Regions from separate parts of the Desulforamulus aquiferis genome, predicted to be linked through region 2. Evidence: a T-box and tRNA genes for the amino acid it is inferred to sense, from the RefSeq annotation. Region 2 holds a T-box; the other holds one or more tRNA genes.
What was found. The T-box of region 2 lies ahead of thrS (threonine--tRNA ligase). A T-box ahead of a tRNA ligase gene usually reads a tRNA of that ligase, here a tRNA-Thr.

Region 1: it encodes a tRNA-Thr, which carries the amino acid that the T-box ahead of thrS (threonine--tRNA ligase) is inferred to sense. The anticodon was not compared.

What each region holds. Positions count from the first base shown of each region.
Region 1 is NZ_JARPTC010000001.1:65-11,614, reverse strand. Features, by position in the region: gene P6N53_RS00095 (S-layer homology domain-containing protein) at 1-792, opposite strand, end outside; gene P6N53_RS00090 (5' nucleotidase, NT5C type) at 950-1,504, opposite strand; gene P6N53_RS00085 (hypothetical protein) at 1,560-1,742, opposite strand; tRNA gene P6N53_RS00080 (tRNA-Thr) at 1,895-1,969, opposite strand; tRNA gene P6N53_RS00075 (tRNA-Thr) at 2,102-2,177, opposite strand; tRNA gene P6N53_RS00070 (tRNA-Val) at 2,185-2,260, opposite strand; gene P6N53_RS00065 (hypothetical protein) at 2,415-2,792, shown strand; tRNA gene P6N53_RS00060 (tRNA-Val) at 2,865-2,940, shown strand; tRNA gene P6N53_RS00055 (tRNA-Asp) at 2,947-3,023, shown strand; gene P6N53_RS00050 (hypothetical protein) at 3,289-3,444, opposite strand; gene P6N53_RS00045 (hypothetical protein) at 3,749-3,907, shown strand; gene P6N53_RS00040 (stalk domain-containing protein) at 3,973-4,830, opposite strand; gene P6N53_RS00035 (methylated-DNA--[protein]-cysteine S-methyltransferase) at 4,964-5,485, opposite strand; gene P6N53_RS00030 (DMT family transporter) at 5,482-6,414, opposite strand; gene P6N53_RS00025 (ABC transporter permease) at 6,512-7,699, opposite strand; gene P6N53_RS00020 (ABC transporter ATP-binding protein) at 7,689-8,429, opposite strand; gene P6N53_RS00015 (efflux RND transporter periplasmic adaptor subunit) at 8,426-9,700, opposite strand; gene P6N53_RS00010 (DVU0298 family protein) at 9,840-10,487, opposite strand; gene speE (polyamine aminopropyltransferase) at 10,756-11,550, shown strand, end outside.
Region 2 is NZ_JARPTC010000007.1:34,737-46,286, forward strand. Features, by position in the region: gene rplT (50S ribosomal protein L20) at 1-104, opposite strand, end outside; gene rpmI (50S ribosomal protein L35) at 144-338, opposite strand; gene infC (translation initiation factor IF-3) at 355-876, opposite strand; ribosomal protein L20 leader region at 909-1,037, opposite strand; gene thrS (threonine--tRNA ligase) at 1,114-3,024, opposite strand; T-box leader at 3,080-3,296, opposite strand; gene P6N53_RS05575 (DUF445 domain-containing protein) at 3,334-3,939, opposite strand; gene ytxC (putative sporulation protein YtxC) at 4,034-4,924, opposite strand; gene P6N53_RS05585 (hypothetical protein) at 5,131-6,243, opposite strand; gene P6N53_RS05590 (hypothetical protein) at 6,420-6,668, shown strand; gene P6N53_RS05595 (copper amine oxidase N-terminal domain-containing protein) at 7,099-7,962, opposite strand; tRNA gene P6N53_RS05600 (tRNA-Val) at 8,097-8,171, opposite strand; gene P6N53_RS05605 (VanW family protein) at 8,304-9,671, opposite strand; gene P6N53_RS05610 (PRC-barrel domain-containing protein) at 9,664-10,389, opposite strand; gene P6N53_RS05615 (tetratricopeptide repeat protein) at 10,417-11,454, opposite strand.

The DNA.
Region 1 (11,550 bases), on a different contig from region 2:
CTTAACATTGTCATTAGCTTTAAAGGCACCAATTGTACCCTTGCTCCCACCCCTGAATAGTTCGGCATCACTGGCCAGGGAAAGGGTTAAGGTTTGTCCTCCCTTTGTGACTGTAATCTTTTTATTTGTTGAATCTACAGAGCTTACCTTGGCCACATAGTAATTACTGGCCTGAGGATTTATTTTGCCGTTCTCAAATAGTCTAGCAATAATTACAGCCATTTCACCCCTGGTTACGTTAGCATTTGGCTCAAACTTATTATCTGTTTTCCCAACCATTACCCCATGCTTCACGGCAGCAGCCACAAAGGGCTGCAGACTGCTGGCAATTGCTGCATTATCAGCAAAGTTCAGCTGATAGCCATCTGCACTAAGGTTTAATGCATTGGCAAAAAGCACGGCAATTTCAGCCCGGCTGGCCGGATGCTTGGGCTGCATAGTTGGAATCCCCGACTTAGAGATATATCCCTTGTCTGCGGCAAAGGCTACATTTCTTTTACCCCATTCTGGAAAATCAGCGGGAAAGTTATATCCACCTGGTGACATGGCATAACCATCTGCTTCGTTTCTAAAGCCCAGGGCCCTGTTTAGTAAAATAATTGCTTCCATTCTTGTAACCGATTCCTTGGGAACAAACAAGTCATCAGATCGCCCCACCATGATGCTTGCAGCATTACATTCGGCAATTGACTGCTCCCACCACTGCCCCGCGGTATCTTTAAAGCCGGCCCCCCAGGCAGAGGATAAAGGAACCAGTAAAGCTATCAAAAAAGTAAGCAACTTGAGTCTCAATGTCATTACCTCCATAATCATTTATTCTATAAAATCTGGATAGCCAGTAGAAATTCTTACCTATTTTGACGATTAATTTAGTTAATTCGTTACAAACTTTATTATTCCTGTTAAAAATTTTGGAAAAAAAATGGGCATCCCAACTAGGATGTCCTGATTACCTTTGATTAGAAATTGAATTATATACTTGATTCCAAGTTCTGCACCTGGTTCCTTTCCATGGCCAGAAGCGATTGTGGGGGGCATCATATAATATAACGTCAATGCCTCCAGTTGCCAACTGGTAACCGTTATGAATGTTATCTTCAATCATTAGCCTAACCTTGAGTTCTTTACAAACATCAAGCTTATCATGGGAATTTAATAAATGGAGTCCCCTGTAGGGAATACCCTGCTGGTGTAGCCATTTTTCAGTGATTTCCGCATAACGAGGGTTCCTGGCAGTTATTATATGAACTTCCCAGCCATCATTAACTAACTGTTTAATATTCCTTCTGGCATAGGGAATAACCGGACTGGTGCTAATAATCTCTTCTTCCCTTTGCTCCATCAAATTGATAAAATCATCTTCTGTGATAGAGTAGACCTTACACAGGTTATATTGGTAAATCTCATCCCCAAGTAATTTTTTACCACTATGGGTGTTTAGGGTGTCCACTAAAAGGTTTAAATTATCAGCTATGGTTCCGTCCAGGTCTATACCAATTTTCAAAGTCATCCACCTCCCACGATGCACAAGTGTAGTCCACTAAGTAATTATATTATAGCTATTCTTTGTCTAGTCTCTTCAATATTTCCAATTGCCAATAATGTAAAATTTGAAGTTCTCTAAGCCTCTTATGAATTTCACGTTCCTTTTTAATAGCCACCGTTTCCCCTAATTGATATTTTAATCGGTATATTTCTAGCTTCGTATCCTCTATGGCCCTATCTAATTCTTCTCTATTCATACCCTTCACCTCAGCAAGAAACCTAATCAAACATTCGTCAATTGGGGAATAACTCCTGCAGTACCCTTTTATTTTATTAAATTAATCATTCAATCATAAATGTATATTATGCAAAATTAAAAGAACTGCAATTTATGCAGCTCTCCATTTCTTGGAGCCGACGATGGGACTTGAACCCACGGCCTGCTGATTACGAATCAGCTGCTCTACCACTGAGCTACGTCGGCTTAATCTATACATGCAGGACTATTTTACCACAAGCTAAAGTTTGGCTGCAATATTTGCTGTTCTGCTGATTTTCTAGGTTGTGTAATAACATTATAAAAAATAAAAGTTCCGCTGGTAAGCAGAACTTAAATTGGAGCTGCTAACCGGGATTGAACCGGTGACCTTATCCTTACCAAGGATACGCTCTACCTACTGAGCTATAGCAGCAATATTATGGTGGGCGATGACGGGATCGAACCGCCGACATCCTGCTTGTAAGGCAGGCGCTCTCCCAGCTGAGCTAATCGCCCGTTGCAAAGGTTATGTTAACAAAAATTACATCCTAAGTCAATGAAATATTTTGCCACAGGTTATAGCTGAATCTGTTATCTATTCTTTTTGATGTCTAGAGGAACTAACATTTTGTTTATACTCTCAAGAGAAGATATTACTTGGGGGATTTGAGTGAACAAAATCCTATTTGATTTTCCTATTTACCAGGATAGAATAGCTGTTTTCTTAGCAATTAAATACTTTCTAAAAAATCAAACGGGTGCGTCAAGGGACTCTATGCTGGAGTTAATGACAATATTTCTAAGTAAATATGGAATTAAAAGATTTCTATTTGACAATTTCTCTATACGCCTAAATCAAAAATCAAAATTAGCATATATCTATGGTCTGCAAAAAGCAGAAAGCAATTTTTGTCCGGGTTGTGGTACCTACATATTTAAATACGACAGTCCTGTAAGAATATTAAGCATAGAAGAAAATATAAACGATAGAGTAACTTACGGCTGTGCCTGCGGAGAAATTTTTTTTCGCATAGAGCTAAATAAATAATTATATTTTAATAAAATTTTAATGTTGACTAAGACAAGATATTTTGTTATTATATGTCTTGTCAGTCACTAAGGGCGATTAGCTCAGCTGGGAGAGCGCCTGCCTTACAAGCAGGATGTCGGCGGTTCGATCCCGTCATCGCCCACCAAACTATGGAGCTGTGGTGTAGTGGCCTAACATGCCTGCCTGTCACGCAGGAGAACGCGGGTTCGACTCCCGTCAGCTCCGCCACTTTATAGAACCAATACCAATGGTATTGGTTCTTTTTCATATAGTCAGTTTTCTGGTCAATTTTTCTTGTTCTAAAAACTTGTATTGTTGCACATTATTAAATATTAAGGATGATTTAAATAACCTACCTCCTCCTATGTATCCGCCCTTGCCTCCTGGGCGGTTTTTTCTGCAGAAATAAAAAAGGCAAGCAAAATACTATTGCCGCCTGCCATAATAATAATCCTTAAATTTATTAAACCCGGGCATTAACCGGGTTTGTCCATTATACTTGATTGGCAAAAATAATCAGGGTTATTATTAATAATCCCCCGCAAATGCCTGCTAAAATCTTTTTAAAACCATTGTTGGCTTCGGCAAACTTTTCTTCTTTTACCTGATGGATAGTTTTCTTCTCAATGTTTCTCTTTATTTTTCGCATTTCTATCCTCCTCTCCCGCAGTTGATTATACCATTTCTATATTAAGTTTCAATTAATTTTTTCAGTGAATTGTTTCCTGTTTACCTAAAAATATCTTGTTGATATTTCTGTTGCTTAGAGGAGTTTTCTATTTATTACAGAACAACTAAAAAAAATACTATATGCGGGTGATCAAATGGGTAAATTAGTATTGATCATTATTATAATACTTAGCTTAGTTATATTATCAAAGTGGTCGAAACGCAGTCATTGGAAGGATTAAAATTGCCCCCTACAAGACAAAATAGTCTTGGGAGGGATTAATATGATCATGGACTCAAAGGGCCTTTGCCACCCCTGGTGGGTTTTTCCCACAGCCTTAGCCTTTGGTTTTGGTATCGCAGTTATTATGGGAGCCCCCATTGGAAGACAGGTAAACAGGGCTTTTTCGGTTTGCCAACAGCAACCAAGAAAACCGTATTAAAGGCTAAGTGGGCCCTTCGGGGCCCACTTAAGCTATATTCGGGTTTTAATAATCCCTCACGACTCCTATCCCCGCAGTGGACAGCTATCATAGTAAATATCCTCCACCAATAATTTACCACTGGCATCTTTTCTTAAATGATAGATTCTGTATTCAAAGTTATCCAAACCCTCTTCTCCCCATAAAGGTAATTTGCACTGGACAACTGCATCTAATTCACTTAGCTGAGTTACTATAAACTCCTTGCAATATTGCAGCGGTGTCATTCCTTCACTAAAGAAGCCTACATATTTACCCCTTTCAGAACCGCCCTGCCAGGTATTATCAATATATTTTTGGCTCCAATAATCCCTTAGGAGTTCCTCCAGGTCTTCTTTATCAATTAGCTTAGGGGATGCTTTTACCCTGCACTGTTTAATAAATTCTTGATTATTATAGTACTCAGCCCTCATCATTTGCCTGTCTGCCGCTAATAGATGTCTTATTACACCTTCATTAGTCATTTCCGGATGGGTATAAAAGGATACCCACTCATTATTAATGTCCATGGATAATTCTAAACCTACTAGCCTTGCCAAGTCTGTTGCAGCCAGCATAGTATTAGCGCCTATTAACTGAGGTGCGGCATCTTGTTTGATCTCAATACCATTATGTACTAATTTAGGCTGCCATAGATATATTTCAATTTTAGACTTCTCCCTTGTTGCCGATATCAATCCCTGATCTTCATTAAAGGTTACCTGATAGCCCATCTCCCTAAGCAAGGGCCTGATTGGCACAATTAGCTTACCTTCAATACTAACAATACCCTCACCCTCCATCACTATTTGACCATCAAGATCAATCCCCGAGGCGTAAACAGGCGATGAAGCAAAGATTAGTAATAATACTAGCATTAACGAAACCACAAGTCTTTTTCCCATAAATACCACCCCACATAATAATCCTTGTTGAATTTTATGCAGGTTAATTAACATTTATTACCATTTATAATGTTATATTATGTCTAATAGCTAAAATGTCTATAAAAAAAATAACCCAAGATATCCCGGGTTACTATCCACTATACTTTATGCTTTCGATTTTCAGCAACCGTCTCTTCCAAGAAAGTCCGCTGCTAAAGCCACCTAAGCCTCCGTTTGAGGCTAACACCCTGTGACAGGGAACTACCAGCAACCAAGGGTTAGAACCAACCGCCCCGCCCACTGCCCTGGCCCCTTTAGGTTTGCCAATTTCCTTTGCAATATTTCCATAGGACAAAAATGATCCATAGGGTATTCGGGAAACCACTTCAAGAACACTTCTCTGAAAATCTGTTAACCTGTCCCAACATAACTGTACGTTAAAGGCCACCGATACCCCATTAAAATAATCTACCATATCCGAGGCCAATTGCTGCTGATATAGACCCAGATTCATACCAATGGGCAGGCTGCGGAGTTCCTCTCCAACATAGCGGCCTAAAGTAGCTATGGCCTCCCCTTTCTCCCCATGGGGCAAGGTTAGCCCTGCCAATTTTTCCGATTGCCACAGGGCGGCACAATAACCCTCTGAAGTTTCTATCACTTGTATTCTCATACTGATGCACCCCCTTGCTTTTGTTCATTGCTTAAGCCTTGTGGTTCCAGTGTCTTCTGGGAAGTAATAAAAACATATAGCCCTACAATTATCACACTACCTCCGAAAATTTGAATCATTGAGGGCACTTCACCAAATATAACCAAAGCTAAAATTGTTGCTCCTATTGGCTCCCCAAGTATACTAACCGATACAACCGCTGCCTTTACATATTTTAAGGCCCAGTTAAAAAGTGAGTGACCAAATATTGTAGGAACTATTGCCAGACAGATAAACCATACCCAGGTCATGGATGGATATGGGTAAAAAGCCGAGCTAAAGACCAAGTTAAGTAGCAGCAATACAACGGTAGCCGTACCATAAACCAAAAATGTATAGGGTAGGAGCGACATACCCGCCCGGAGCTCCCTGCCTATCAAAACGTACCCAGCAACAAAGAACGCCCCTGATAATGCTAGTAAGTCTCCCCATAGGGCCGACCCACCTACGGTAAAATCATTTATACCGATAATAATACTGCCCCCCAGGGCCAGAGCAGCCCCTAGCAAACCCCTTTTCCCAACACCTTCCCGGTAAAATATATATCCTCCAATAATTACAAACAGAGGGTGCATTGTGACAAGCACCGTTGAACTGGCAATAGAAGTATAATTAAGTGAAGTAATCCACACTGCAAAGTGGAGTGCCAGCAAGGCTCCCGCTAAAGCTGCCAGGCAAAAATCCCTCCTGGATATTTTTCTTAATTCCGTTCTACCAGTAAAATAGGTGGGAACAGCTAAAATAAGTATAGTAAACCCTAACCTATAGAAGGCAATTACCAAAGGAGGAGCTTCAGCTAGTTTAGTGAAAATACTGGAAAAGCCTGCAGCCAGCACCCCAATAAGCACCACTATATAAGGATTTATCCCCGGTTGCCCTATATTGCCCACGATTAATGACCCCCTGTCAATGTCATTAGTTATTGTTCTGCACCGGGGTATATATTTCCTCTTAACTATAGATTTTAGTTGCAGACACCCGCTCCTGCTAATCCCTCCTTAATGCCACAATGGGATCCAGTTTTGAAGCTTGATTTGCGGGATAGATACCAAAAAACATTCCTACTCCTGCAGAAAACGTAAAGGCCGCCAGCACAATCCACCAGGATATCAGGGACGGCCAATTGAATACTTTGGCCACCAACATTGCCCCACCGCAGCCAATAATAATGCCAATAATCCCTCCTAAGATACATAAAACTATTGCTTCTATTAAAAATTGCACCAAAATATCTCGCCTTTTTGCTCCAAGGGCCATTCGAATACCAATTTCCCTGGTCCTTTCAGTAACTGACACCAACATAATATTCATAACTCCGATACCACCTACAAGCAGGGAGATGGCTGCTATAGAACCTATAACAAGAGTCATAATACCGGTAATCTTGCTGGCAGACTGCATTTCCTGCTCCATGCTAAATACTGCATACCTGTTCGGTGGAGCGTTGTGCCTTCGTTCTAAGATTAGTTTTGTTCTATCCATTGCCTGGTAAACCATATCTCTCTCGGAAGCACTGCCAACCAATTGATTTATAACTGTCCAGCGGGTTGCATTATGTAGCACCGAAATGGGAACATAGGCTCTTTTGGAACTGTCGAAGCCTAATACTGAGTCTCCTTTTTTCAATACACCCACAACAACCACAGAGGTGTCGTTAAAAATGACCCTTTGTCCCACCGGATTCTCCGGACCAAATATTTCATTGGCTAAATCCGCATCCAAAACCACAACGCGCCTGGCCACTGTCTCATCCTCATCATTAAAAAACTTTCCCCATTGCATCTCCAGATTCCTGATATTTAGGTAGTCTGCTGTCGTTCCAATTATTTGTACCCCCTTTTCCCCAAGGGGGCCTCTCATTTTTGCCTGGTGGTAGCGAACAGGAGCAAGATATTTAACCTCGGGAACCAGGTTCTTTATTACCGAGACATCAACCATGTCAAAGTCCCTGCCTGTTGAATATTCTCCTTCCCGGTAGTTTACATAAACTTCAAATAAATTGGTGCCGTAATTCTCCATTTCTTTCATGATCATGGCTCTACCGGCCTGACCGATGGCAACCACGGCAATTACCGCCGCAATCCCAATGACAATACCAAGGGTAGTCAGGAAGGACCTGAGCTTATTATTGCGGATTCCCTCAACGGCTATCAGTAAATACTCACTAAAATTCATGGGTTACCCTCCCTTCAGTAAGGGAGTTTAATATATCCCGAGCATCTATAGGATTAACAGTTGCTTCGTCACGTACCAGCTGCCCGTCTCTAAAAAAAATTTGCCGCTCGGCATGCCGGGCAATATCAGGTTCATGGGTAACCAGTACTATGGTAGCCCCCTCCCGGTGGAGTTCTTGAAAAATTGCCATTATCTCTTCACCGGAGCGTGTATCCAATGCCCCGGTTGGCTCGTCCGCCAATAATACGGCCGGTTTATTCACCAAGGCCCGGGCAATGGCAACCCTTTGGTTTTGTCCACCTGATAATTCATTTGGTCTGTGCTCAAGACGATTACCTAAACCGACCCTCTCCAGGGCCTTTGCAGCCCTCTGACGCCTCTCTGAGGGCTTTATCCCCGCATAAAGCATAGGCAGCTCAACATTCTTTAGGGCCGAAAGCCTAGGTAGTAGATTAAAGGTTTGAAAAACAAAACCAATCCTTAGGTTACGTACTATAGCTAGCTGATTGTCATCCAGTGTTGAGACTTCTTGACCTGCCAGTTGGTAGGCACCACAGGTAGCCCTATCTAATAAGCCCAGCAAATTCATAAAAGTAGATTTACCAGAACCGGACGGTCCCATGACTGCTACAAACTGTCCCTGTTCCACATGTAAGGTTACCCCTTTAAGGGCCTCTACACCTAATGAACCATTTATGTATGTTTTGCCCAAATCAACAACTTTTATCATTTTTGATCACCAGCAGATACATTCTGACCATCCTTCATGGTCTTAGGGGGATTAAGTATAATAACCTCACCAGGTATCAACCCAGATATAACTTTATCATATAGCTCATTTCCCTTTTCAGTTTGTACCGTACGTTCCCTAGCCACTCCGTTTTCTACTACATACACTATTTTTTTGCCGCTCATCTCAACTATTGCCTCAAAGGGAATAGCTAGCATCTCATTTTTTTCCATGGTTGTAATGGTTAAATTTACTGTGTAGCCGGGCTTTAGACCTGTGATATCACCATCCAATTGTATTGTTACAGGTACATTAACAATATCACCTTGACTGCTCTGCTGGGCTATTGCTGCTGATGAAACACGGGTAACCTTACCACCATAAATTTTTCCAGGTATGGAAGCGCAGATAACCTCAACTGATTGGCCTACCTTAAGATCACCCGCATCAATTTCATTAACATAGGCAGTTACCTCCAGTTCTGAATCACTGCCCACCACAATTAAGCGGCTACCTTCCATAACCCTATTGCCCTTTTCTGCCCCCACAAATAAAACAACACCATTTCTTTCGGCAACAAAAGTTGCTAAATCTAACCTCTCTTTTGCCTGGGCTACCTCTTGAAGACCTAAGTCCACCTGTGCCTTTAGGGAAGCTGTCTCCCTGACCGCAGAACCCAGATTATATTTAATCAGGGCTTGCTGATAATCAACCTCTGCCCTGGCATATTCCACTTTGGCAGCCTCCACCTGTTCAATGGGAATTGCTTCTCCCTGGAAAAGATAATTAATACGTTCTAAGTTATTCTTGGCTTTATCATAAGAAGCCTCTGCCTGTTTTAAGGCCAACTCATCGTCAACTGCTTGGGCCCTGGCCAAGCTAGCCTCCAATGCTGCTAATTTAGCAACAGCTTGTTGATACTGTCGTCCCAGCTCATTGGTGTCTAATCTTCCAAGTACTTGACCCTTTTCAACCCTGTCACCAACCTTAACAGACAGTTCCATCAGGGTGCTGTCCACCGGTGTAAAAAATTCCTGCTTTTCGGTAGACTCTAACCTGCCATTAGTGATAATACTCTGCTCAATATCTTGTTTTTCTACTTGAATTGTTTTTATTGCCCCTAAGGCTGTGTCCTTTTTGGGCACTAACAGGCTTGCAAGGGTTATCAATATTGCTATTATTAGTAAGATTTTAACCCATCTGGGCCAGCCTTTGACTTTAAACTTAAGCTTTGTAAATTTGCCCACTGGACGCTGGGATTCTAACTCCATTTTTTTACCTCCACTTAAAAATAATCTTCTTAACTTAGACGATTATATCAGGAAAACATTTCACCTTTTTGAATTATTTTCATATTTTTTGCAGAAAAAAATCTGGTCTTTGCTAAACCAGATTTTTTATCCGTACCTTTTAACATTTACTTTTTATTTTTGCTATGGCCTCCTTGGCCAACTCATCCACTGATTTGATAAACAGTTCCCTATTTTGATATACTTCCAGCTTTTCTTTATCATCAATTAAACCTTGCACCGTAGGCAAAGCTGCCTTGACTCCTATCTCCCCCAAGGCCCAAGCGGCATAACCCCTTACTTCCGGCCTAGGATTAGCTAGAAAATTCGTAAGTAGAGGAATATATCCTATGACCAGCAGTGGGTCCGCTTGCCCTATCCTACCTAATGTCCAAAGAATCCCCCTGTGAAAAATATCCTCCCCTGAAGCGTTAACAACAACAGGCACAAATTCCCCAAATGCCTTGGGATGGTGATAAATGATTTCTCCTATTGCTTCCGGGGCACTCCAGCCGGCACTCCCTGATTCGTCGTTCATAGACCATAATAATCTCCTGATCAGTTCCCTAACTGCCTCAGGATTATTGATATACAAGGCCTTGCTTATAAGTCCTAAGCCTTCAATGGCATGCCAACGTTCCTTTCCATAAGGATGGTATAAAAAGCTTAGGACATATTTGATTACTCCCTGATTACTAACTGCTCTATGGGCTAATTCCTCAAACTTGTTTTCCTTCAGCAGCAGAGCAACTTCGTTTCTTAAGGACATTGAGATCACCACCACAAATAACTTATGCACCAATTATAACTGTAAAGGTTAATACTACAATTCAATTTAATGTTTTCTTAATATAAGTGTAAGGGTATTGTGATATCCCTAGGATAAAATGAAAATGTGTAAGCAACTACCCTCCTTAGTCCCGACCTCCAAAACAGGAGGTCTTTTTTACGTCCAAACCTACCAAAACATGGTATAATTAATTTATTGCTTTAAAAAGAGGTGACAAAGAAAAACAAAATCAAGGAGGTATCATCGTATGTTAGATTTCTGGTTCACCGAAAATCACACTAATAGCTATAAGGTTTCCTGGCGGGTAACTAAGCTGCTGCATAGTGAAACTTCTGCTCTCCAGGAAATTGCAGTCATTGAGTCTCCGGATTTAGGACGTGCATTACTTTTGGATAATGTGGTTCAAACATCTACCCGTTTTGAATTTATTTACCACGAAATGATTGCTCATGTTCCACTAATGATTCACCCAGCTCCTAAAAAGGTATTGATTATAGGAGGGGGAGACGGAGGTGTTGCCAGGGAAGTAATAAAGCACCCTACCGTAGAACAGATTGACCTTATTGAAATTGATGAACGGGTAATACGGGTATGCCAAGAGTGGATGCCAGATCTTAGCTCCGTTCTATCATCAAAAAAAGTAAATATACTTATCCAGGATGGTTTGCAATATATAAAAAAATTGTCAAACCATTACGATATTGTTATCATTGACTGTACCGACCCTAGCGGTCCCTCCCTTGAACTCTTTTCAAAGGAATTTTACCAAGATGTTTTTGACGCCTTAAAAGCTGATGGGATATTAGTCTCCCAAACCGGCTCACCAATTTTCAGCCCTCACTTTAGACAGGCACTAAAAAACCTCCAGGAAGTATTTCCCCGAACCAGACCTTATCTAACCTGTGATCCCACATACTTTGCAGGTTATTGGAGCTTTACCATCGGCTCTAAAGAATATGGCCTAGAAAATATTATTAACGATAGATTCTCCAGTTTAAACACACTGTTTTATACCCCTGAAGTGCATAAGGCTGCTTTTGTA
Region 2 (11,550 bases):
GCTACCCTAAAGAGCTTGCTCCGGGAACCTCTATAACCTTTGGCCAGTTTCAATACTTTTCTGTGTCTATTGCGGGAAACCACACTGCTTTTAGCCCGTGGCATGATGATTACCTCCTTTTACATCTGAACATATTCCAATTCTTAGTAGGGCAGCAGACGACGTAAACGTCCAAAATCTGCATCGCTGATAATCAGGGATTTACGCAGGTTACGCTTACGTTTGGCAGTCTTTTTACCTAGAATATGACTGTGAAAAGCATGCCAGCCACGAATTTTACCGGTGGCAGTTTTCTTAAATCTTTTAGCAGCCCCACGGTGGGTTTTGATTTTTGGCATTTAGGGCAACTCCTTTCTAATCCTGCTTCTCATTTTTAGGTGCTAAGATCATTATCATATTTTTGCCTTCAAGTTTAGGATGCCTTTCAATTGTGCAGATATCTTTCATATCTTCAGCAAGTCGAACCAGCAGTCTTTGCCCCAGTTCGGTATGGACAATCTCACGGCCCCTGAACATGATGGTCGCCTTAACTTTATCGCCATCCTTTAAGAAACGCTCTGCGTTTTTGGCCTTGACATCATAGTCATGATCCTCAATGCGGGGACGCAGCTTAACTTCCTTAACCTGAATAATACGCTGCTTCTTCTTGGCCTCTTTTTCCCTTTTACTTTGCTCATATTTGAATTTTCCAAAATCCATAATACGGCAAACCGGGGGCTTGGCCTGGGGAGCAACTTCCACCAGGTCTAACTGCTTTTCCTCAGCAATGCGCAGGGCTTCTTTGGCAGACATAATACCAAGCTGGTTATTATCCGCATCTACAACCCGTACCTCGCGAGCTCGGATCTCCTCATTGATACGTTGATCTTTCGAAATACCTGTTCACCTCCATAGTTATTTGTTTGGGAATAAAATAATAAAAGCGGGTTATTCACCCGCTTAAAGACGCAATAAACAATATTAAACATATTGTATCTAACATCTAACCCCACCAACCTAGGTTGTAAGGTGAGAAGCGGATGCTTCTTCTTCGTGTTAATATCTAATTTGTCGAACACTTTTGTTATTTTAACATAATGGTTTTCTATAGTCAAGGAAATATCCTTTATTCCCCTAAAAAATGGTCTTGTTCTTTATATCATCGGTAACCTGCCGGATAAACTCATCTACCTTAACTGCTCCAACGTCTCCCTTACCCCTCTGTCGTAGGGCAACTGCACCGTTTTCCATCTCACGGTCGCCAATTACCAACATATAGGGAATCTTTTGGGTCTGGGCTTCCCGAATTTTATAATTAATTTTCTCATTGCGGGCATCCAGTTCAGCCCTTACATTTAATCTGTCTAGCCTTTCCACCACTTCCCTGGCATAGCTGTGGTGTTTATCGGTAATGGGCAGTACCTTCACCTGAACAGGGGCTAACCATACCGGAAAAGCTCCGGCAAAGTGTTCCACCAAAATGCCAATAAAACGCTCTATACTGCCAAATACCACCCGATGAATCATCACCGGACGATGTTTCTGACCATCTTCACCTACATAGTTCAGATCAAATTTTTCTGGCATTTGGAAATCTAGTTGGATGGTTCCGCACTGCCAGGTACGCCCCAAGCTGTCAGTCAGGTGGAAGTCAATTTTAGGTCCGTAAAAGGCACCGTCCCCTTCATTAACCTTGTAGTTCATCTCTTTAGCTTCCAGAGCCTCACGCAAGGATTCTGTGGCCATCTCCCACATCTCATCGGACCCCATGGATTTCTCCGGTCTGGTGGATAGCTCCACATGATACTTCAGGCCAAAGGTTTGATAGAAAAACTCAAAGAGGTCGATAACACCGATAATCTCAGACTTAATTTGACTGGGCAGCATAAAAATATGGGCATCATCCTGGGTGAAGCAGCGTACTCTCATTAGTCCGTGTAGCGCTCCGGATAACTCGTGGCGGTGCACTAAACCAAGTTCACCCCACCTTAAGGGTAGATCTCGATAGCTGTGCATCCTGGTTTTATACACCAGAATACTACCTGGGCAGTTCATGGGCTTTACGGCGAAATCACCCTCATCAATCTTGGTAAAGTACATATTCTCCTTATAATGATCCCAGTGTCCAGACTGCTCCCAAAGTCCACGATTCAAGATAATGGGAGTGCGTATTTCCTGATAGCCCCTTTTTTTGTGCTCCTGGCGCCAAAAATATTCCAACTCATTGCGTAGAATCATACCCTTCGGATGGAAGAAGGGGAAGCCAGGACCTTCATCCTGAATACTGAACAGGTCTAACTCCTGACCCAGTTTACGATGATCCCGCCGCTTGGCCTCCTCAATTCGGAAAAGGTGTTCATCCAACAGCGCCTTTTTAGGGAAGGAGGTGCCATAAATACGCTGCAGCATTTTATTCTTTTCACTGCCCCGCCAGTAGGCACCGGCTATGCTCATTAATTTAAAGCTTTTAATACGTCCGGTGGAAGGCACATGGGGACCCGCACATAAATCATTAAACTCACCTTGCTGATAACAGGATATTACCGAGTCCTCTGGTAGGTCGTTGATCAGCTCAACCTTATAAAGCTCGCCCTCTTTATTAAATTGTTCCAAGGCTTCAGCCCGGGAGACTTCCACCCTTTCAAAGGGTAAATCGGCCTTGATAATCCTTTGCATCTCAGCTTCTATTTGTTCCAGCTCTGCTGGGGTAAATGGACGGGGCACATCAAAATCATAATAAAATCCATCTTGGATAGCCGGACCAATGGCAAGTTTAGCTTCCGGAAAGAGCTTTTGCACGGCCTGGGCCATAATGTGGGCCGAGCTGTGACGATAGACGGCTCTTCCCTCCTCATCATTAAAGGTAAGGAGTTCTAGGGCGGCATCTTCCTGGAGCGGGAACTTTACATCCACAATTTTCCCATTAACCTTACCGGCCAATACTTCTTTAGCCAGTCCATGGCTGATGGATTTAGCAACTTCGATTATGGTGGTACCGTCGGGGTATTCCCTTACCGATCCATCCTTTAGAGTTATCTTAATCATGCTATATTCTCCCTTCTAAATAAGGATAAAAAATATAAAACCCGCCCCTGATATAATCAGGGACGGGAAATATCCGCGGTTCCACCCTGGTTGGAAAATTAGCTTTCCCCACCTTAAAGGCTTTTAACGGTGCCGAACCGGCTTGCATACTTAGTTTCAGCAAAGCTGCTCCAAGGTGGTCTTCAGGCAACTCTCTCCGGGAAACGCTCACAGCCCTGACATTCCCTCTCTGGTCGGTCAAATTGACTTACTTTCCTTATCATTGCAATTATTTAGTTACGGCTATTATAGTTTTACAAACAATAATTGTCAAGTTGTCATATAAACCAGGCCAACTTGAATAAGGCCTATGATAAAACCAAGAATTCCACCAATGATCTCAATGTGCTTCAGTTCCCTTGAGGCCACAGTTAAAATTATTTTCTCTAAATGGGCCACCTCATAGGCATTTAAGCGCTCCTCAACGATTTCAGAAAGCCTTACCTTTTGAATAACGCTACTGCCCGCTTGATCAATAATCTGGTTAATCACCTGGGGCATTTGTTTTTGCAGCATATCTCCCATCATTTCAAGAATAACTGCCCTGACAGTTGTAGGCACCCAAGCGGGAATCTTGTCCACTATCATTTTATGAATTGATTCGCTGGCCGATTTAATAATCCCATCCAAGACTTCTGGTGATTTCATTTGGCCCATAAGGTCTTCTACCTTTAAAAGCTCCCGCTCTACAACCTCACCGATACTCTTGGCCAACTCAGCCCTTCTTTTGGGCACCACACCCTGAATGACCCAGGGTAATCCTGGTATTTTCACAGGCTGGTATGGTTTAAATATAGCCTTTACTGCGATTAGATTTGTTACCCAGCCAATAAATGCCCCAATTACCGGAATTAAAAGAATAACCCACCATTCCAACTTCTAAACCCCCATTTGTCAATTAACGACATTACTATACCAGAATGTCCCCGCAGGTGCAATATAAATACCGCCCTAGGGCGGTATTTATAGGCTATTGTTGTTGATTTTTGCATAATGTACAACCGCTGCATTCAGAAACTCTGCCCGCAAAAACGCTTTTAATTGTTTCCATGGTGGTCTCCGGTTGGTCCTGCAGGTTGGTATGAAATACAATTTTATTGGGGGCAATTGTGATTAGGGCACTAATCAGGAGATCCTCATAATTTATTTCATTATCCATTATGTCTAAAATATAACCTTCAAGGAATTCGCTACTAATTGGCTGGTGCTCCTCATCAAATAGCTTGTAAGCTCCCTTGCGATTGATTAATACATTTACCATTTCTACCTTTGGCTCCTGGATTTCCACAAAATACTTGAGAAGTTGGATGAATTCTTGATATTCACGCTCCATTAGGAATTCATCCACCGCCTGATCAACGGCTTCCCTAATATCATTGATATATTCCTTTAACCTGAAGCGGATAAAACCATCTATAACTATGCTGTCATTTTGTCCTAAGTACTCCACCAACTTTTTTATAATGGCATGCTTCCTATCTCGCCGATCCATTTGACCGGGCATAACAACTTCACCATTGGTATATCTTAAGGAATATTGAAGTATTGTTTTCTTTTCATCCTCATTAAAGTAATAGTAATTTTCTCGAATGATTTCTTTAACCAATGCTTTTTCCCATTGATTGAGAATAACATCGGATATTATATCTGCAACAAAGTGTCTGAACAATATTATATCATCGGTTTGTTGTTCTCCCCGATGTGGCCCAATAAAGTCGCAGGATAAGAACGTTATGTTGCCGGCAGGATTTTCTTTAAGACGAACGTTGAAGTTATCATCATCAACAAACCTCTCCCTGCCAAGACGTGCCTTTAAAAGCTCAATATGCTGGGTGGCACCTATTGAAAGACACTGGTTCATCTCCTCATATCACCCCTTCCCATAGTAATAGTATATGAGAGCAATTTTTTTTGTATACTGGCGCAAATAGCAGTGATAATTATAAAATATGGCTTTCTACTTGCAGTATGAACAGAAAGCGTTGTTACTATCCCATGTAAAAATTATAGAGCAAACCTTACAATGGAGTAATTGAGGTTATTTTCATATGAGGAAATTTATGACATTTATTTTTGTATTATATACGCCACCAATGCCAGTAAGATGATTATAATAGTTGCCAGCAATACCCAGTTTATTCCTGCCGTCTTTAATGGCTCTGGCTTTGGAGATTCTAGGGCTAGGGCTTCCCAGGACTGTGCCTCTATACTTTTTGCCACCGGAGGGTATTCATTTGTGGTACAACTCTTAGGAACAAAAGGCACCACATTGCTCCTAGTTTTTTTACCCCTTTTAGGTCGGTTATCCACAATATCGGGACTATTCGGACGATCCACATAGGTATATTTTGGTAAAGCATTTGATGAAGTATCTTTTAAGGGCTGCTGGAAGGGCAGAGAAACTTGATCCGTAATACAACTTAATGGGATGAACCACTGGTTACTTACTGAAGGTTTCTTTCGCACTATTGTTTTATGGGTGGTAATTTGCGGAGCAAACCCTGGCCAACCTGGATAGGGATTGCAAAACTGCTGGGATTTTCCACCTACTTTTAATTTTATATAACTGAGTGAGATATTTTCAGTAATACAGCTCAGTGGCACAAACTCCTTTGAGTGATTTATTTTTTTCTTTTTCTTAATCGTACCAAAGGCTGGATAGTAGCCAATACAGGGGGTAGTCTCCTTGATTCTATGACCTTTATAACCAAGGGAAACCTCTGCACTACTACAATCCTTTGGTGCAAAAGCAATACAGCCAAATCCTGTCTTCTTCTTTTTATTCTTGATCTTTTTTTGAACAGTATTTGCGCTCTCATTTTCAAAGGGTAAAGCTAAGCTAAACCTAATTACTGGAGTTGTAGTTTGCACTAAGCATTCCTTGGGAACAAAGGGTGCAAGGCTGTTTGAGTTTCTCCTCTTCCTTTTCTTTAAAAATCTCACCACCTCTTTTACTTCTGTTCCCTTAAAAACCTTTACCATCGAAGCCCGTTCTTGAATACAAGTCTGATCTACAAAAGCATCGGCAAAACCCCTACTTTTCCTTCTTACTCTTATGTCAAAATCAGGCACAGCCACTTTTTCCGTTGAAGCAGCATACAGAACTAAAGCTGTACGGCTATTACCGGAGGATGAATTGGCCTTGCTTACCTTTGCATTTCTTCTTCTTTTTCTAGCCAAAAAAGTCCACCCCTTTCTTTTGGCCTGAGTCCACCTTAAGACAGTATATTAATAAAACTCCCCAAAGATATTTATTTTTGTAATTTTCAGACTAGCAAAATTGCCTCATTTTTTTACATTTTCAACACAAATTGTTCAGATATTCATAAAATGGTAAAAAAGGGTAGGTGCTTATTGTGTTTAAGGAAATTCAAGAGCTTAGGGAATTATGTGAGGTTGAAATCAAAAATTTAAGGCGAGAAATACTAATGCTAAGGGGTAATATTTTTCTTAGGTGGGATGCTAAAGGCTATATTCAGAAGGCAGAGGCAAAGGTTGAAATGCTCCATGAGTTGCTTGTAAAGTTAGAAACACTGGCCGAACAAATAACCCCGGTGGTTACTGACATTAAAAATATCGTTGGCTTACAAATTAAAGAAAAATAAATAAAAAGACGTGCCCGGTTCGAACCGGCACGACCTTTACATCAAAAGTTTTTATAATACTTGAGTAATATAGATTAAGGCGGCAATACCTAAAAATCCCAACCCAATTAAAAGCTTGACATCCACCCGGTAGTCCCTCCTAAAAATAATTTCAGTACTTATTATAACATAAATTTTATTTGTTAATATTGCTGGTTTATAAAGGATTTCAAATAGCCTTAGCGAATCTTGATTTTAAAAGGAGGGGGTATTTTCAAATGGATTTTGGAAGTATTGGGGCCTTTCTGGCGGTAGCCATTTTGATTATAATTATTCTTAGAATGATCGGCAAAGGCGGCTGAGGCTGCCGCTAATTTGTACCGGCGGTACAATCTCATCATAGGAAGGGCCGTTAACCAGTGGTTAACGGCCCTTCCTATGCTTAAAAAATTTAGTTTAAGTTAATTACAACATTTTCGTCCGCATAATCTATAGTTCCACCCAGGGCTTCTGTAATATATCTGGCAGGCAGCATTGTACGCCCATCAAGGATTACTGGTGAAACATCCATCATGCTCTCTTGTCCGTTAACTTTTATTACTTTATTATCGATTTCTAGCTCAATATTAATATGTCCCTTATTTATTATTACCTGGTTGTTATTAAAGTCCAGTTCATCATTTGTGACACCTAAGGAGTTTGCTAGATACCTAACAGGTACAAAAACCCTTCCATCACTTATATATGGTGCAACATCCATCTGCACATTTACCCCATTCTTAATGAAAACGTTAGAGTTTACTGTGAAAACTGTGTTAATTTTGTTTGTCCCATCTACAACATCGGCAATATGCCACTTAATACCTTCCGAACCAGGAAATAGGGCATCTGTCTGGTTGATTGCTGTCCCAGCAAGCTCAATATTTACAGGGCCAGTTGGCACAACCCTATTAACTGTAACCTTAATATCACTTAGCTTAATGGTGCTGGCCTTTGAGCTGGAACTTTTAATTTCAACCCTTAAATAGCCTTTTTGATTGGCATCAAGTCCCGTAGATACTGCCCCAATCTGTATATCTCCCTTGATAACTTCTAAAGTTGGGGTTTCAGAAAAAACAATACCGCTGGGCAGGGTTGCAGTTATGTAGGTGCCGGTCTTAAATGTATCGGCAAATGGCTCGGAGACCTGGATGTCTTCTAACGGCTGGTCTTGTACCCCTAACAGCAGGGTGGTTGTTGCAGCTAAACCTACTGATGGAAAAATCAGCATTAATGATAAAAGCAATAGTAGTATCTTGTGTGAGATCCTTTTCAAACTTTTCTCCTCCTTTTTTATTTAGCTAACTAAATATAAACATGAAAGAATCTGTAAATCAACTGCCAATAAGTTGAAAAAGCCATAAAGTAAACAAAAGCCTCCGGGGTTAATCAACCCTGAAGACTTCGACCTGGTGGGCGAGAGAAGAATTGAACTTCCGACCTTCTGCGTGTCAAGCAGACGTTCTCCCACTGAACTACCCGCCCATTTGCATTATCATTATGCAGGAAGTGTTAAAAAAAGTCAAGTGTTGAGATAATTACCCAGGTTCATAAAACAATCCTGGGTAAACATATTTTATTCACAAAAAAGAGCAGGTTTAACACTCTGCTCCTTAATTATTTATTTAATACCCCTTTGTTTTTAACCTTTGGTCCCAGGGCAATTACTTCAGGTACAGGTTCAGCAACGGTTTTGGAAATTAGTCGACGTTCAATTTCTATGTCGTTTTCCATTATTATTTCAAAGATTTTTTGTTCATGTCCGTCAATTCCCGGATTGCGAACAACCACTTGTCCAGGGGCTAACAAGGGATCTTGAATATATTGGCGGGGTGCTTTATTTATAGAACGCTGGGTCTCTGTTTTTACTAGGCGCGCAGAAACCCCCTCCCGATGGCCAAGAATACTGACAAGTAATTTATCCTGTTGAACTTGACTAACAATTAAAATTGGATAAGAAGAATTATTCATAAATTTAAAGTCAATAATATCTCCGGCAATGGTGGCATCCTTACCTACCGGAACATAGGGGACCGGTCTTGTATGGGGTACCCTTTCAGTGACCTTTAGGCCAGATAATAGTACTGCATTATAAAGGGTGGTAGCTACCTGGCACACCCCTCCACCATAATCGGGTACCAACCTGTTGTCAGCAATAACCATGGCCTGCCGATAACCTGATTCTGGACTCCTAGGCCCGAGGGCATTATTCATGGAAAACAATTCACCTGGTTTTATCAGTAAGTTATTAATTAAATCACTGGCTAGCTTAACATTGTGGGTGCGTTCACCATCAGCCAGGCTGAATTGGGTAACAAAAATTGCCAGGCGTGAATTTATACCCTTGTACTGCTCAACTGTGATAGTTGGATCAATAACCTCAAATTGCAGATTCACTTTATGCTGTCCAAAGGACAAATCCTCAAGTTGCTTTATGGTCTGATGAACATCTAATTTGCTTCCTTTTACATCTTGAAATAGAGTAACCTTATCGCCTGTTATGGCATACTGTGCATCCCTTGGTCTCTGATTAAATTGATTAGCTAATTCATTAAGGATGTCACTAAAGGCTTCTTTATCAAAATGAATTATGGCTGGCAGTTTATGCCCAGTATTCATTGTACCGAACAGCAACCTAATATCCTGCCAAGTTGAAGCTCGCTGGCTATAGTTTATGGCCTCTTTAGCTATTCCCTCATAATCAACCCTAAAATCTATGCTTGAAAATTGTATCTCGGTGGTTTTTCCCTCTTGTCCTACCAGGACAAGAGAGTTGTTAAGTGAAGGCCAGGGCAACCCTTGTTCTAATGTAGTTAATGCCTGCTGGTAATTAAGCCCCCCTATATCAACACCCTCCACCGAAATACCAGGCAAGATTGAATCTCTATAAAATAATTTTAATACAGCAGTGGACAGACCGATGCTAACAAATAATTGAATCCCCAGGGCAAAGGTTACAAATGTTGTTAGTCTTACTTTATTCACTAGTGCTAAGGGTTAATTCCACAAATTTATCTGCAGCCTCAGCCTTGTCCACCAGTTCTCGGGTAACTACGTCACCCTTTTTAGCAATCATTTCTCCGTTAGCAGCTAATATATCAGTAGTTACAATACGTCCGATTAGATATTGCTTTTGCTGTTTCTCAAAATATTCCAGGGGATCTGTCTCTGATTCAGATTTAACTGCTTTGGCAGAAGAATTGCTCTCCAGTTGGCTAATGTCTTGTAGTAGGTTGGATTCAAAATTATCTTCAATTACTAACATATCCTTGCCAAATGTAATAACCTGGTCCACAGGTATTAAGCCCTTCTTATCCCCTGCTACCCAACTACATGCAGCAATCTTGCCGGTTTGCTCATCAATGATGATCTCATCAATAGAACCGCTGATTCTTCCTTTCCTGGTCATAACCCTTGTTCCCACTACAGTTACTGATTTTTGCAATAGATCCATTGCCTTTGATACAGAGGTTATTGTTGCTACATTGGCCTTGACCTCCGTTGTTACAGCATCCTCTCCAATGGCTGCAACATCTTTAAAGGAAATTGCCTGCCGCTCAAGATACCATTGTTCAGGCTCAATCACTAAGTACTCTACTGTTCCACTGTCAGGATTAATTAATAAATTTTGCACCTTTCCCAAAAAGGCTACTTCAATAATACTTAGAACAGGTAAACCTATTACTTGGCTTCTTTGTTTCATTATAATGTCTCCTTCTTATAATAAATATTATTTAAGAGATTCTTTAAAGGCCTCACTAAGAATCTCTTTAGGAACCCTTTCATAGGGGATTTGGCCCAGTTGATACTTATTAAGCAGACCTGAAAGGCATGAAATAAATTTCATCTTTTGTCGAAGATTATCCGAACCACTATGATTTTTTAGTTCGGGTTGCTCAATAAAGGTATTTATTATACCCGAGGCCATGGAGTATAGGCCAAGCTGTTGGTATACCGAACTTAGTTCGCTTATCACTAGATAAAGCAGCTCGGAAGTCGGTTTTAAGGCTATGGACTTTTTATAGCAGCGTATAGCGGAAGGAAAATCTTTTCCCTTTCTAAAAAGTAAACCTTGTGCCAGTAATGTTTGGGCAGATTCATTAACTGGAGATTTGTCTTCCGAAACAGTCTCAGAAATTTCTTCATTGCTGAGCTCACATTCTTCTACTGTTGAATCTAGATTGATCTCTTCGTCTGTTCTTTCGTCTAATTTTTGTTCAGCATCTATTATTTCTGTTGCTACCTCTTCTTGAATAGTTAGTTCTAGAGCTATTGTTTCATCTACTACTATTGATTCCCTCGTAGCTAATTCTTCATCGAATGATTCTTTAGTTAGTGCTACTTCATTTATTTGTTCTTCTACTATCAACTCTTCCTTCGTCAAATCCTCTGTAATTGATTCTGGCTTCACTTCCTCAGTGACATACCCCTGGAGATTATCTATTAAGCTACTCTGTTCGGTGGTATTTGAATTGTTTTCTATAGCTTCAACAGTTAGCACTTCTCCGTCTGTTTCAGGTTTGTTAGCAGTATTTAATTTTTCCTTTAATAATTCATTGGTTATCCAAAAACCGAATAAAAAAAGGGCCGATAAAAATAATAGAACTATTTGCCAAATCAAAAGTCTGGGCTGGAAAAGGGGAAATAAAAAACCTAGGGTAAACGTAAAAGTGGACGTAATTACTGCAATTTTGGTAGGTACAATAATCTTAATTGCAAAAAAAAGAACAATTGCTACTAATATTAAGGTAAACCAGTAAACCCACATTAAAATCCTCCGGTAAAAAATATTTTTAGAAATAGCCCACAAACTAACAATATATTCATATTTTCGATATATTTCGTAATATTATCTTCGGAGAAA